3 regions of the Mesorhizobium sp. M0910 genome follow, and region 3 is predicted to be linked to each of the others. Evidence: predicted binding sites of a transcription regulator. Region 3 holds the regulator's gene; each other region holds the start of a gene.
The links. Region 3 encodes PhoB, which activates phosphate uptake and scavenging genes when phosphate is short. Its sites were predicted from a motif close to TGTCATNNANCTGTCAT; they were not measured.
Positions count from the first base shown of each region.

Region 1: the regulator PhoB is predicted to act here: its motif matches at 2,666-2,682, upstream of NKH78_RS29995 (RNA degradosome polyphosphate kinase).
Region 2: the regulator PhoB is predicted to act here: its motif matches at 1,622-1,638, upstream of phnC (phosphonate ABC transporter ATP-binding protein).

Region 1 covers NZ_JAMYNZ010000020.1:25,679-30,025, reverse strand. Annotated here, with positions in the region: partial or broken gene NKH78_RS30020 (cation diffusion facilitator family transporter) at 1-47, opposite strand, end outside; gene NKH78_RS30015 (metal-sensing transcriptional repressor) at 53-316, opposite strand; gene NKH78_RS30010 (TIGR02117 family protein) at 421-1,092, shown strand; gene NKH78_RS30005 (FAD-dependent monooxygenase) at 1,108-2,340, opposite strand; gene NKH78_RS30000 (zinc-finger domain-containing protein) at 2,360-2,605, opposite strand; gene NKH78_RS29995 (RNA degradosome polyphosphate kinase) at 2,755-4,347, shown strand, end outside.
Region 2 covers NZ_JAMYNZ010000001.1:740,073-744,419, reverse strand. Annotated here, with positions in the region: gene phnD (phosphonate ABC transporter substrate-binding protein) at 1-603, opposite strand, end outside; gene phnC (phosphonate ABC transporter ATP-binding protein) at 692-1,540, opposite strand; gene NKH78_RS03645 (DapH/DapD/GlmU-related protein) at 1,760-2,377, opposite strand; gene phnL (phosphonate C-P lyase system protein PhnL) at 2,374-3,081, opposite strand; gene phnK (phosphonate C-P lyase system protein PhnK) at 3,084-3,860, opposite strand; gene NKH78_RS03630 (alpha-D-ribose 1-methylphosphonate 5-phosphate C-P-lyase PhnJ) at 3,857-4,347, opposite strand, start outside.
Region 3 covers NZ_JAMYNZ010000007.1:254,115-258,461, reverse strand. Annotated here, with positions in the region: gene NKH78_RS19530 (ROK family protein) at 1-1,066, shown strand, start outside; gene phoB (phosphate regulon transcriptional regulator PhoB) at 1,076-1,765, opposite strand; gene phoU (phosphate signaling complex protein PhoU) at 1,782-2,489, opposite strand; gene pstB (phosphate ABC transporter ATP-binding protein PstB) at 2,522-3,325, opposite strand; gene pstA (phosphate ABC transporter permease PstA) at 3,322-4,173, opposite strand; gene pstC (phosphate ABC transporter permease subunit PstC) at 4,177-4,347, opposite strand, start outside.

The sequences.
Region 1 (4,347 bases), on a different contig from region 3:
GCGGCGTGCGAGCCGAACCCGAGCCATTCCAGAATGCGGGCTACGATGGCATTCATAGATATTTCGCCAGCTGCTTGAGTTCCGCCAGCGAGTTGCCGCCGGTTTCGACGCTGTCCGTCAGGCAATGCTCGATGTGATCATTGATCAGCTCGCGCTTGGCGCTGCTGATGGCCCGTTCGACGGCATGAAGCTGCTGCGCCAGATCAACGCAAGGGCGATGCGCCTCGATCATCGCCAGCACCGCCGCGAGGTGGCCTTGCGCGCGCTTCAGGCGCTTTATGATGGAAGGATGCGAAGCGTGGAGGTGATCTGACATGCCTCTGCATATCCTCCCCGGGAGGATACGCGTCAAGCGCTAAGTCAGCTGTGCAATTTCCGGAGAGGCTTCACCTTGAACATTGCTTGGCCTATGCCTTCCCCATGAAGAAGCTTGCTCGTTTTCTCGACCTGCTGGTCGTTGCAGCAGTCCTTGCGGTGGCGCTGGGCACGCTGCTGCCGCGCCCGCTCTGGCCGGCGGCCGCTGCCGATCCGATCGGCGCAAGCCACCGCATCGTGGTGCTGAAAAATCCGATCCACACCGACATCGCCATCCCGGTCGACGACGATGTGCGCCGGCGCTTCCACTTCCTGGTCGATGCCGGCATTCCGGCCGACATGGCGGAGGTCCGCTACATCGTCTTCGGCTGGGGCGGCCGCGCCTTCTATCTCGAGACGCCGACCTGGTCGGAACTGAAGGCAGTGCCGGTGATGAAGGCGCTGACCGTCGATGCCTCGGTGATGCATGTCGACATTTCAGGCGAAATCGCCGAGCCGCATCCCGACGTCGCCGGCTTCGACGTAAGTGAGGAACGCTTTGCGGCGCTGCTCGATTTCATTGCAGCGAGTTTTCAGCAGGGACCGAACGGGGCCATGCCGATCGAGGATGCGGCCTACTCCCGTTTCGATCGTTTCTTCGAAGCCAATGGCCATTTCAACGCGCTGGTCGGCTGCAACACCTGGGCGGCGGCGGCACTGCGCACCGCCGGCCTGCGCACCGGCTGGTGGAACCCGCTGCCGGCCTCGCTTAGCCTGTCGATGCGGCTTTACAATTGACAAGGCTCCGATGACTTAGGACCGCCGAGCGTCCGCCCGCCAGCCATAGAGCCAGTCCAGATCAGCGGCGAGTTTTTCGGGTGAGCGCATCGCCAGGAACAGGTTGCGGGCCATCGCCACCGGCCCGGCCGCATGCCAGGCGAGGCGGTTGAGGGCGCCGCGGCGGGCGACCTGGGATACGCGCGGCCGCCGCGCCTGTTCCCAGGCGACAAGCGCGCTGCTGAGGTCGGCAGGCGAGCTGGCAACGAAACCGGCAAGGGTTACCGTGTCTTCGATCGCCATCGCCGCTCCCTGTGCGGCAAACGGCGTCATCGCATGCGCCGCATCGCCAATCAGCGCTATGCCCTCCGGCGTCGTCCACCGCCGCTGCTCGACGGTATGGATCGGCCATGCCGTCCATGGCGCGGCCTCGCTCGCCAGACGGACCAGCGCCGGCGCGGTACCGCGCATGGCGTTGGCGAGGATGGCGGGGTCGGCATGCCCCGACCAGTTCTCGGCGATGCGCTCGCCCTTGGTGAAGGCCGCGAGGTTGAAGACCGCGCCACGGCTGACCGGATAGGCGACCATATGGAAGCCTGGATAGAGGAATGCGGTAACGCAATCGGGCGCTCCGATCACCCTGAAGGCTTGTCCGGCGAGGCTGTCCGCGGCCACCGTTGCGCGCCAGGCAAGCTCGCCCGAGAAGCGGCTTCTCCGGAAATCGGCCGCCTTGCGGGCGAGCGTTTCTCGCACCGACGACCAGACGCCATCGGCTCCGACCAGCAACGATCCTTCGGCTTCGATGGTCGTGCCGGCAATCTCGACTGTTGCGGTGATGCCATTCGGTCCGGTTGCGACGCCGCCGACGCGGGCACCAGTGACAAGCTCGACCTCGGAGCGCTCGGCTATCCGCGCCATCAGCGCTGACTGCAGGTCGGCGCGGTGGGCGACGAGATAGGGTGCTCCCCAGCGCGTTTCAGCCGCCTGGCCAAGCGGTACGCGCGCCAGCTCGCGCAGCGTGACGGCATCCTTCAGCACGACCGCCTCCGGCCGCACCGCCGTCGGCAGCAGCCGATCGAGTAGGCCGAATTGTCGAAGGATGCATGTCGCGTTGGGTGAAAGCTGGATGCCGGCACCGGCAGCCTCGAGGTGCTGCGCCTGTTCGAACAGTTTTGTCCGATAGCCGCGCTCGGCGAAGGCCAGTGCCACGGTCAGTCCGGCGACGCCCGCCCCGGCGATGACCACCTGCCGGGACTGCGTTTCTCGCATCAGGCTTGTCGCGGAAGAATCAGGCGGCCTGGTCGATATAGAGGCAGCCCGGCGGCTGCGTTTCCAATGCCTTCAGCTTGGGCGAATAGCGATAGAGCGTCGAGCAATAGGGGCAGACTTTTTCATTGTCGTCGCCCATATCGAGAAATACATGCGGGTGGTCGAAAGGCGGATTGGCGCCGGTGCACATGAATTCCTTGACGCCGATGTCGATTGCCGGATAGCCCGCATCGTTCTGGAAATGGGGAATGGAACCGCCTGCCATCGTCGTCTCCTGATCTTGTCGATTGCATCTGGATCATAACCCATCTCTTTGCAAGATCGATGAAATGAAACTGTCGCAAAAGCCTGTCAGAGGATAAGTTAAGCCGGTTAAGGCTGTGGTCGTCGAACGGTGTGGGAAGAGCGGAAACCATGAACGAACTGAAGCCGGTGCAGAGCGAATTCATCACCGTCGAGGCGGCGAGCCGCGAAGGCGGCAACCCCGACCGCTTCGTCAACCGCGAGTTTTCCTGGCTGCAATTCAACCGGCGCGTGCTCGAAGAATCGCTGAACGCCAATCATCCGCTGCTCGAGCGCGTTCGCTTCCTGTCGATATCGGCAGCCAATCTCGACGAGTTCTTCATGGTCCGCGTCGCCGGTCTTGCCGGCCAGGTGCGCGAGGGCATCGTGCTGAAGAGCCCGGATGGGCGCACTCCCGAGCAGCAGCTCGAACAATTGCTGCGCGAGGTCGAGCGCCTGCAGGAGGACCAGCAGAACAGCCTTTCGGCGCTGATGCTGCTGCTCGACAAACAAGGCATCGAAAGCATCACCCGCGATGCGCTGACCAAGGACGAGAAGACCTGGCTCGAGGACCATTTCCAGGAGCAGGTATTTCCGGTCCTGACCCCGCTGTCGATCGACCCGGCGCATCCGTTCCCGTTCATTCCCAACCTCGGTTTCTCGATGGCGCTGCAATTGCGCCACCGCAAGAACGGCGAGGAAATGAGCGCGCTTTTGCGCCTGCCGGTGGCGCTGAGGCGCTTCATCCGTTTGCCGGATCGCAAGCATCATGTCCGCTTCATTCCACTCGAAGAGGCGGTCAGTCTCTATATCGGCAAGCTGTTTCCCGGCTATGAGGTCAAGGGCTCCGGCACGTTCCGCATCATCCGCGACAGCGATATCGAGGTCGAGGAAGAATCAGAGGATCTGGTGCGGCTGTTCGAGACGGCGCTGAAGCGGCGACGCCGCGGCTCGGTCATCCGCATCGAGTTCGACAGGTCGATGCCGGCCGAATTGCGCGATTTCGTCGCCGGCGAGCTCGGCGTCTCGGCCAGCCGGATCAGCGTGCTCACCGGTCCGCTGGCGCTCAGCCAGATCTCGGAGATCGTCGCCGTCGCCCGCGACGATCTGAAGTTCACGCCTTACAATCCGCGCTTTCCCGAGCGCATCCGCGAGCATGGCGGCGACTGTTTTGCCGCGATCCGCGAGAAGGATATCATCGTCCACCACCCTTACGAATCCTTCGACGTGGTGGTGCAGTTTCTGCGCCAGGCAATGGCCGACCCGGAAGTGGTGGCGATCAAGCAGACGCTCTACCGCACCTCCAACGACAGCCCGATCGTACGGGCTTTGGTCGATGCGGCGGAAGCCGGCAAGTCGGTGACGGCGCTGGTCGAGCTCAAGGCGCGCTTCGACGAGGAGGCCAACATCCGCTGGGCGCGCGACCTCGAGCGCGCCGGCGTCCAGGTCGTCTTTGGCTTTCTCGAACTGAAGACCCACGCAAAGATGTCGCTGGTCGTGCGGCGCGAGGACGGCAGGCTGCGCAATTACGTGCATCTCGGCACCGGCAACTACCACCCGGTCACCGCCCGCATCTACACCGATCTGTCCTTCTTCACCACGGACCCGACAATCGCGCGCGATGTCGCCCAGTTGTTCAACTTCATCACCGGCTATGCCGAGCCGGCCGAGCAGATGCGGCTGGCCATCTCGCCGTTCACGCTGCGCGACCGCATCCTCCAGCAC
Region 2 (4,347 bases), on a different contig from region 3:
AATGCCCGAGGAGTCGTCAACCGCAACATCGACCTTGCCGTCGCGAACGGCGAGGAGGTTGTTCTCGTGGCCGCCATTGAACTGGGTCGAGGCGAAGAAGGTTTCGTTCGAGGCGCCGGTGTCCTTCGGGATTTGGGTCAGCGGGATCAGATAACCGGAGGTCGAATCCGGGTCGGCATAGCCGAGCTTCTTGCCCTTTGCCGACTTGATGTCGGTGATGCCGGACGACTTCAGCGCCAGGCCGATCGAATAATAGCCGGTCGCGCCGTCGGTCTGCTGGGTGGTGAGGATCGGGGTCACGGCGTTTGGATCCTTGAGGTAGACGCTGGCATAGCCTGACGCGCCAAGCTCGGCGAAATCGAGGGTGCCGCCGAGCAGGCCCTGGATCACCCCGTCATAGTCGGCGGCCGGGAACAGCGAGACCTTCTCGAAGCCGAATTCGGACTTCAGGTGATCGGCGAGGCACTGAAAGTTGCGCAGCCGGTCCGCTTCATTTTCACCACCAAGGATGCCGATGCGGAATTCCTCGATATCCTGGGCGTGAGCGGCACTTGTTGCGATGGCGAGCAATGAAACCGCGCCAAAAACCATCTTCCTGAACATTATCTCTCTCCTGTTGGTTCCGGCTTCGCGCCGGAGCGTTCGAACTTTTGACGAGTGCCTTTGACGCGGGCGGGCGATCAGGCCGTTCTCAGTAGCCAGGGAATACGGGCTCGAGCGGTCCGGCGGATGCAGCGATTTTCTGTTTGATGGCGACGCTGGTCGAGGTGATGGCCTCGGAGATTTCGCCGCCATTGCTGTCGGCGCCGTAGACCATGCGCACGGCCTCCCGGTTGAGGTCTTCGGGCGGGCCGTCGAAGACAACCTTGCCGGCGGCCATGCCGATGATACGGTTGCAATAGTTGCGGGCCGTATCAAGCGTATGCAGATTTGTGATGACGGTGATGCCTTCGCGCAAATTGATGTCCTGCAGCGAATCCATCACCACCTTGGCGTTGAGCGGATCGAGCGAGGCGATCGGCTCGTCCGCCAACAGCACCTTCGGCTGCTGCATCATGGCACGCGCAATAGCAACGCGCTGCTGCTGGCCGCCGGAAAGCGTGCCGGCGGGCTGCAGTACGGTGCGGGCGATGTCGAGACGCTCAAGGGCGGCAACAGCCTCGGCGCATTCACTGCGCGAGAACATGCCGAACAGGTTGGACAGCGTCGAGCGGTGGTTGAGCCGGCCGAGCAGCACATTGGTCAGCACGTCCAGGCGCGGCACCAGATTGAACTGCTGGAAGATCATGGCGCAGTCGCGCTGCCATCGCCGGAGCGGCGAGCCGCGCAACCCGGAGACTTCGACGCCGTCGAACAGGATGGATCCCTGGCTGGGATCGATGAGGCGGTTGATCATGCGCAGAAGCGTCGATTTGCCGGCGCCGGAACGGCCGATGATGCCGACCATCTGACCGTGCGGGATCGCGATGTCGACATTGCTGACGGCGGTGTTCTTGCCGAACCGGCGGGTGACGCCGCGGATTTCGAGCGTAGCTGACATGGTGCAGGCTCCAGTCCAATCGCAATTGAAGGTCTGTTGACCCTCGCTAGCGCAGCCGCATGAACCTGCGGTGTCGGAACGATGTCAGTTTTGTTACTGCCCACAGCCTGGAGCGGCGCGGCCAATCCAGCACGAGAGGCTCGAATGGTGAATGGTGACAAGAAAGGCTTTCCTGAGCCTCGAAACCTGTCCGCTGCCCCCTTCACCATTTCACGACCCTTAGCCGCCATACTTCTCCAGGAAAGCCTCCGCCGACAGTTCCCGAAAGTCTTCGAGCGCGGCGCGCAGCCGAGCGTGGTCCCAGTCCCACCAGGCGAGCGCCTGGTAGCGCTCCGCGGTGCGGCGGTCGAAGCGTTCGCGGATCGGCTTGGCCGGTACGCCGGCGACGATGGTGTAGGGCGCGACGTCCTTCGACACCACCGCGCCGGCGCCGACCGCCGCGCCGTCGCCGACGGTGACGCCGGGCAGGATAGTCGAGCCGTGGCCGAGCCAGGTGTCGTGGCCGATGGTGACGCGCTTGGCGCGGCGCTGGGCGAAGAATTCGCTTTCGTGCTCGGCGTCGTCCCAATAGTCCGAAGCGCGATAGGTGAAATGGTGCAGCGTCGGCCGCCAGGTCGGGTGGTTGGTGGCATTGATGCGCACGCTGGCGGCGATGTTGGCGAATTTGCCGATCGTCACGCACCAGACGCCGCAGTCCTGCATCATGTAGGAATAGTCGCCGAGCGTGCTTTCGGAAACCCGGCAGCGCTCGGCGATCTCCGTCCAGCGGCCAAGCGTCGAGTTCTCGACTTGCGCCGTCTCGTGGATCAGCGGTGCCTCCGACAGTTTCCTGGTCATGCGGCGATTTTTCCGGCGGCGAAGGCGGTCACGTCGATGACGCGGTCGGCGACCGCCTCACGCACGTCGTGATCATGGAAGATGCCGAGCAAAGCGACGCCCGCCGCCTTCTTGGCGGCGATCAGGGAAATCACGACGTCGCGGTTCCTTGCGTCGAGCGAGGCGGTCGGCTCGTCTAGCAGCAGGATCGGATGCTCGGTGATGAAGCCGCGCGCGATGTTGACGCGCTGCTGTTCGCCGCCGGAGAACGTCGCCGGCGGCAGCGCCCAGAGTTTTTCCGGCAGGTTCAGCTGCGCCAGCAAGGCACGTGCCTTGCCGCGCGCGACCTCACGCTCCTCGCCGCGCTCGACCAGCGGCTCGGCGACGACATCGAGCGCCGAGACACGCGGCACGGTGCGCAGGAACTGGCTGACATAGCCGATGGTAAGCCGGCGGACGGCAAGCACGGTGCGCGGGCTGGCCGCGGCGAGATCGATCAGCCCGCCCTCGTGCTGGACGATGATCTGGCCTTCGTCGGCGGCATAATTGCCGTAGAGCATTTTCAGGATCGAGCTCTTGCCGGCCCCGGACGGGCCGCCGAGCACGGCGCATTCGCCGGCCCTGATCGCGAACGAGACGCCGGCAACCACCGGCAATTTGATGCCGTCGCGCAGATGCATGGTGAAGCTCTTGGCGACATCGGAGACGACGAGGGGGGTTGCCATAGTCACACCTGCAGAATGGAAGAAACGAGAAGCTGGGTGTAGGGCGCGCGCGGATCGTCGAGGACGCGGTCGGTGAGGTCGCTTTCGACGACGCGGCCGTCCTTCATCACCATCATGCGCTGCGACAACAGCCGCGCCACCGCGAGATCGTGGGTGACGACGATCGCCGCCAGGCCGAGATCGGTGACCAGCCCGCGCAGCAGATCGAGCAGACGTGCCTGCACCGACACGTCGAGACCACCGGTCGGCTCGTCCATGAACACCAGCCGTGGGCCGGTAACGAGGTTGCGGGCGATCTGCAGGCGCTGGCGCATGCCGCCGGAAAAGGCGCGCGGCTCGTCGTCGATGCGGTCTTCGTCGATCTCGACGCGCGACAGCCAGTCGACCGCCGTGGCTCGGATTTTTCCGTAGTGGCGGTCGCCGACCGCCATCAGCCGCTCGCCGACATTGGCGCCGGCCGACACCGTCATGCGCAGACCATCGGCGGGGTTCTGGTGGACAAAGCCCCAGTCGGTGCGCATCAAAAAGCGGCGCTCGGCCTCGCTCATGCGGTAGAGCTCGCGGAATTGGCCATCGCGCATGCGGTAGCTGGCGGTGCCGGAGCTGGGCAGTAGCCTTGTCGACAGGCAGTTGAGCAAAGTCGTCTTGCCGGAACCGGATTCGCCGACGACAGCCAGCACTTCGCCCGGCCACAGATCGAAGGTGACGTTCTCGCAGCCGACGCGCGAGCCGTAGAATTTGGACAGCGCAGAGACGCGCAGCAGCGGTTCGTCCGTCATTGCGCCGGCTCCGTTTTTTCCAGGGCAAGAGGGATTTCGGGCGCAAGATGGCCGCGATGGCCTTCGGCCCGCCGCTTCTCGCAATGATCGGTGTCGGAGCAGACGAACATGTGGCCGCCATGGTCGTCGAGGATAACTTCGTCGAGATAGACGTTCTCGGCCGCGCACAGTGCGCAGGGCTGGTCGAAGGTCTGCACCTCGAACGGATGGTCCTCGAAGTCGAGGCTGACCACATCGGTGAAGGGCGGCAGTGCATAGATGCGCTTTTCGCGGCCGGCGCCGAACAATTGCAAAGCCGGCGAACGGTGCATTTTCGGGTTGTCGAATTTCGGCGTCGGCGACGGGTCCATCACATAGCGGCCCTCGACCTTGACCGGATAGGCATAGGTGGTGGCGATGCGGCCATGTTTGGCGATGTCCTCGTAGAGTTTTACATGCATCAGGCCGTATTCCTCCAGCGCATGCATTTTGCGCGTCTCGGTCTCGC
Region 3 (4,347 bases):
CAAGGCAAGTGAGCCCGTTTCGTTGAAACGCGGTCGTCCACAGGTCGGCCTCGCCCTCAACCCGGAAGCGGCGGCGGTGCTGACCGTGGTGTTGTCACTGAATTTCCTGTCGGCCGCCATTATCGACTATGCGGGACAGGTGGTCGCCGAGGAACAGCGCCGGCTGGACACGCTGACCATGCCGCGCGACGAGCTGATCCGCGAATGCATGGCCATCGTCCGGCGCCGGCTTGAGGACCCAGACCTTGACGTCCGCAGTGTCGCCCGCATCGCCCTGGCGATTCAGGGCATTACCGACTCCCCTGCACGCGCCATGCTGTGGTCGCCGATCACGCCGCAGACCGACATCGCCTTTGCCGACATGCTGGAGGACGAATTCGGCATCCCGGCCACGGTGGAGAACGACTGCAATATGATGGCGGTGGCTTTGCGCTGGCGCAATCCGGATCGCTATCGCGACGACTTCATCGCCATCCTGCTTTCGCATGGCATCGGTATGGGGCTTGTGCTGAAGGGCGAACTGTTCACCGGGACGCATTCCTCGGGCGGCGAATTTGGCCACATGATCCATCGTCCGGGCGGCGCGCTCTGCCGTTGCGGGCGGCGCGGCTGCATCGAAGCCTATGCCGGCAACTATGCCATCTGGCGCAACGCCAGGCAGATGAGCGAAGACAGCGAACCTATCGCCGACGTCAGCGACGCCGACATGCGCGCGCTGGCCGCCCGCGCGCGCGAGAAGGATGGGCCGGAACGCGAGGCCTACCGCAAGGCCGGCGAAGCGCTGGGTTTCGGTCTCGGCTCGCTGTTCGCGCTGATCGATCCGGCACCGGTCGCGATGGTCGGCGCCAGTGCCGCTGCCTTCGATCTGATCGAGCCGGCCTTGCGCAAGGCAATCGCCCAGACCGCCGGCGGCCAGCACTCGGGCTCGATCTCCTTCGATACCGAGCCGAACGAATTGCCGCTGATCCGCGAAGGCTGCGCGATGCGGGCGTTAAGCTTCGTCGACCAGGAGATTTTCGCGCCGGGCGCGCAAATGAGGCCCGGCGTCAGAAAGAACGTCGCCTGACCAGGCGGGTCAATCTTCCCTGATCGCATAGCCGGCACCGCGGATGGTGCGGATGACATCCGGCATGCGGCCGTTATTGACGGCTTTGCGCAGCCGCCCGACATGGACGTCGACGGTGCGTTCGTCGATGTAGATCGTCTCGCCCCAGACATTATCGAGCAACTGGCTACGCGAGAAGACGCGGCCCGGATGCCGCATCATGAACTCGAGCAGTCGGAATTCGGTCGGCCCGAGCCGGATCTCGCTCTTCTTGCGATAGACCCTGTGCGATTCGCGATCGAGCACGATGTCGCCGACCTTCAACACGCTGGACAGCACTTCCGGCTTGGCGCGCCGCAGCAGCGCCTTGACCCTGGCCATGAATTCCGGCGTCGAAAACGGTTTGACCAGATAGTCGTCGGCGCCGGTCGAAAGACCGCGCACCCGGTCGCTCTCCTCGCCGCGCGCGGTCAGCATGATGATCGGCAGCCGCTCGGTTTCGGGGCGCACGCGCAACCTGCGGCAGAGCTCGATGCCGGAAACCGCCGGTATCATCCAGTCGAGCACCAGAAGGTCGGGCACATTTTCCTGCAAACGGATCTCGGCTTCGTCGCCGCGTGTCACCACCTCGACCTGGTAGCCTTCGGATTCGAGATTGTAGCGGAGCAGCACGCCCAACGGCTCCTCGTCCTCCACCACCATTATGCGTGGTGCGATCATCGGCTGGGCACCCCCATCATGTCACCGGCGCGGACATTGTCGTTTCGTCCTGCTTCGGACGATTGACGGGCAATTGCTCGCCGGTCAGCACATAATACGCATTCTCGGCGATGTTGGTGACATGGTCGCCGATCCGCTCGAGATTCTTGGCGCAGAACAGCAGATGCGTGCAAGCGGTGATGTTGCGCGGATCTTCCATCATGTAGGTTAACAGCTCGCGGAACACGGACGTGTATTTGACGTCGATACGCTCGTCGGCGGCGCGCAGCTTGGCCAACGCGGCCGCATCGCCTGCGGCATATTCCTCGATGACGCCCTGCACCTGGATGAGCACCAGCTGCGCCATCGCATCGATGGAATGCGATAGGTCGCGCGGCGTGACGCTGAGGCCGACCGCGCTCACACGCTTGGCGATATTCTTGGCAAGGTCGCCGATGCGTTCGAGGTCGCCGGCCATGCGGATCGCTCCGACGACATGGCGCAGATCGTGAGCCATTGGCTGGCGCTTGGCGATCAGGGTGATGGCGCGATCGTCCAGTTCGCGTTGACGCGCGTCCATGATGGCGTCGTCGGAGACGACGCGCTGCGCCAGCACGTTGTCGGAATTCAACAGGGCCTTGGTCGCCCCGCCGACCATCGAACCGGCGAGGTCGGCCATGTCGCGGATCAGCTTACTGATCTGCTCGAGATCCTCGTCGAAAGAAGCGACTGTGTGTTCGCCCATGGTCCTGTCCTCATATGCATGATCGGAACGGCTCAGCCGAAGCGGCCGGTGATGTAGTCCTGCGTGCGCTTCTCGCGGGGCGATGTGAAGATCTTCTCAGTCCGGTCGAACTCGACCAGTTCACCCAGATACATGAAGGCGGTCTGGCGCGACACGCGCGCCGCTTGCTGCATGTTGTGGGTGACGATGACGATCGTGTAGTCGGCTTGCAACTCGTCGATCAGTTCCTCGATCTTGGCCGTCGACAGCGGGTCGAGGGCCGAAGCCGGTTCGTCGAGCAGAATGACTTCCGGCTTCACTGCCACGGTGCGCGCGATGCAGAGCCGCTGCTGCTGGCCACCGGACAGGCTCAACCCGCTGGCGTTTAGCTTGTCCTTGACCTCGCTCCACAGCGCGGCCCGCTTCAACGCTTGCTCGACGCGGCCGTCCATCTCGGACTTGCCGAGATTCTCGTAGAGCCTGACGCCGAATGCTATGTTCTCGTAGATCGACATCGGGAACGGCGTCGGCTTCTGGAACACCATGCCGATCTTTGTCCTGAGGAGGTTGAGATCCTGCGACCGGTCGAGAATGTTCTTGCCGTCGAGCAGCACCTGGCCCTCGGCGGTCTGTTTCGGGTAGAGCTCGTAGATGCGGTTGAAGACGCGCAGCAGCGTCGATTTCCCGCAACCCGAAGGGCCGATGAAGGCTGTGACGCTGCGCTCGGGCAGCGACAGGCTGATGTCCTTCAGCGCCTTACTCTGGCCGTAGTAGAAGTTGAGGTTCTTGACCTCGATCTTCGTCTTCTCGGTGACCGTTTCGGTCATCGTCATGTCTGGGGACAACATCTGTGTCATCTGTCCTCTCTGCGTCCGGTAAGGCTGCGGGCGAGGATGCTCAAGCCCAGAACCGTCAGGGTGATTATGAGTGCGCCGGTCCACGCCAGTTGCTGCCATTCCTCGTAAGGGCTGAGAGCGAACTGGAAGATGGTCACCGGCAGGCTGGCCATCGGCGCGTTGATATTGCTGCTCCAGAACTGGTTGTTGAGCGCGGTGAAAAGCAGCGGCGCCGTCTCGCCGGAAATGCGTGCTATCGCCAGCAATATGCCGGTGACGATGCCGGACAATGCGGCGCGGTAGGCGACCGAACGGATCACCACCCAGCGTGGCGCGCCGATCGCGGCACCGGCTTCACGCAACGCGTTCGGCACCAGGTTGAGCATGTCTTCAGTGGTGCGCACGACCACCGGAATGACCAGGATGGCAAGCGCCACGGCGCCGGCAATGGCCGAGAAATGTCCCATTGGCCGCACCATCAATTCATAGACGAACAAGCCGATGATGATCGACGGCGCCGACAACAGGATGTCGTTGATGAAGCGGACGACGGTGGTGATGCGCGAAAAGCGTCCATACTCGGCCATGTAGGTTCCCGCCAGCACGCCGATCGGCGTGCCGACGACAACGGCGATGATCGTCATCAGCAGGCTGCCCGCGATGGCATTGAGCAGGCCGCCGGCTTCGCCCGGTGGTGGCGTCATCTCGGTGAAGACCGCGAACGAAAGCCCGGCTGTGCCCTTATAGACCAACGCACCGAGAATGAGCGCCAGCCAGGCAAGTCCGATGCCGGCGGCGACGACGCAAAGCGCCATCATCACCGAATTCCTGGCTTTGCGGCGGCTGTGGAGCGATGAGGATGTCGACATCGGTCAGGCTCCCGTACGGGCGTCGATCCGCATCAGCATATAGCGGGCGGCGGCAAGGATCAGGAAGGTGATGACGAACAGGATCAGGCCGAGCGCGACCAGCGAGGAGGTGTAGAGGTCGCCGTCGGCCTCGGTAAATTCATTGGCGATGGTCGCCGAGATCGTCGTGCCCGG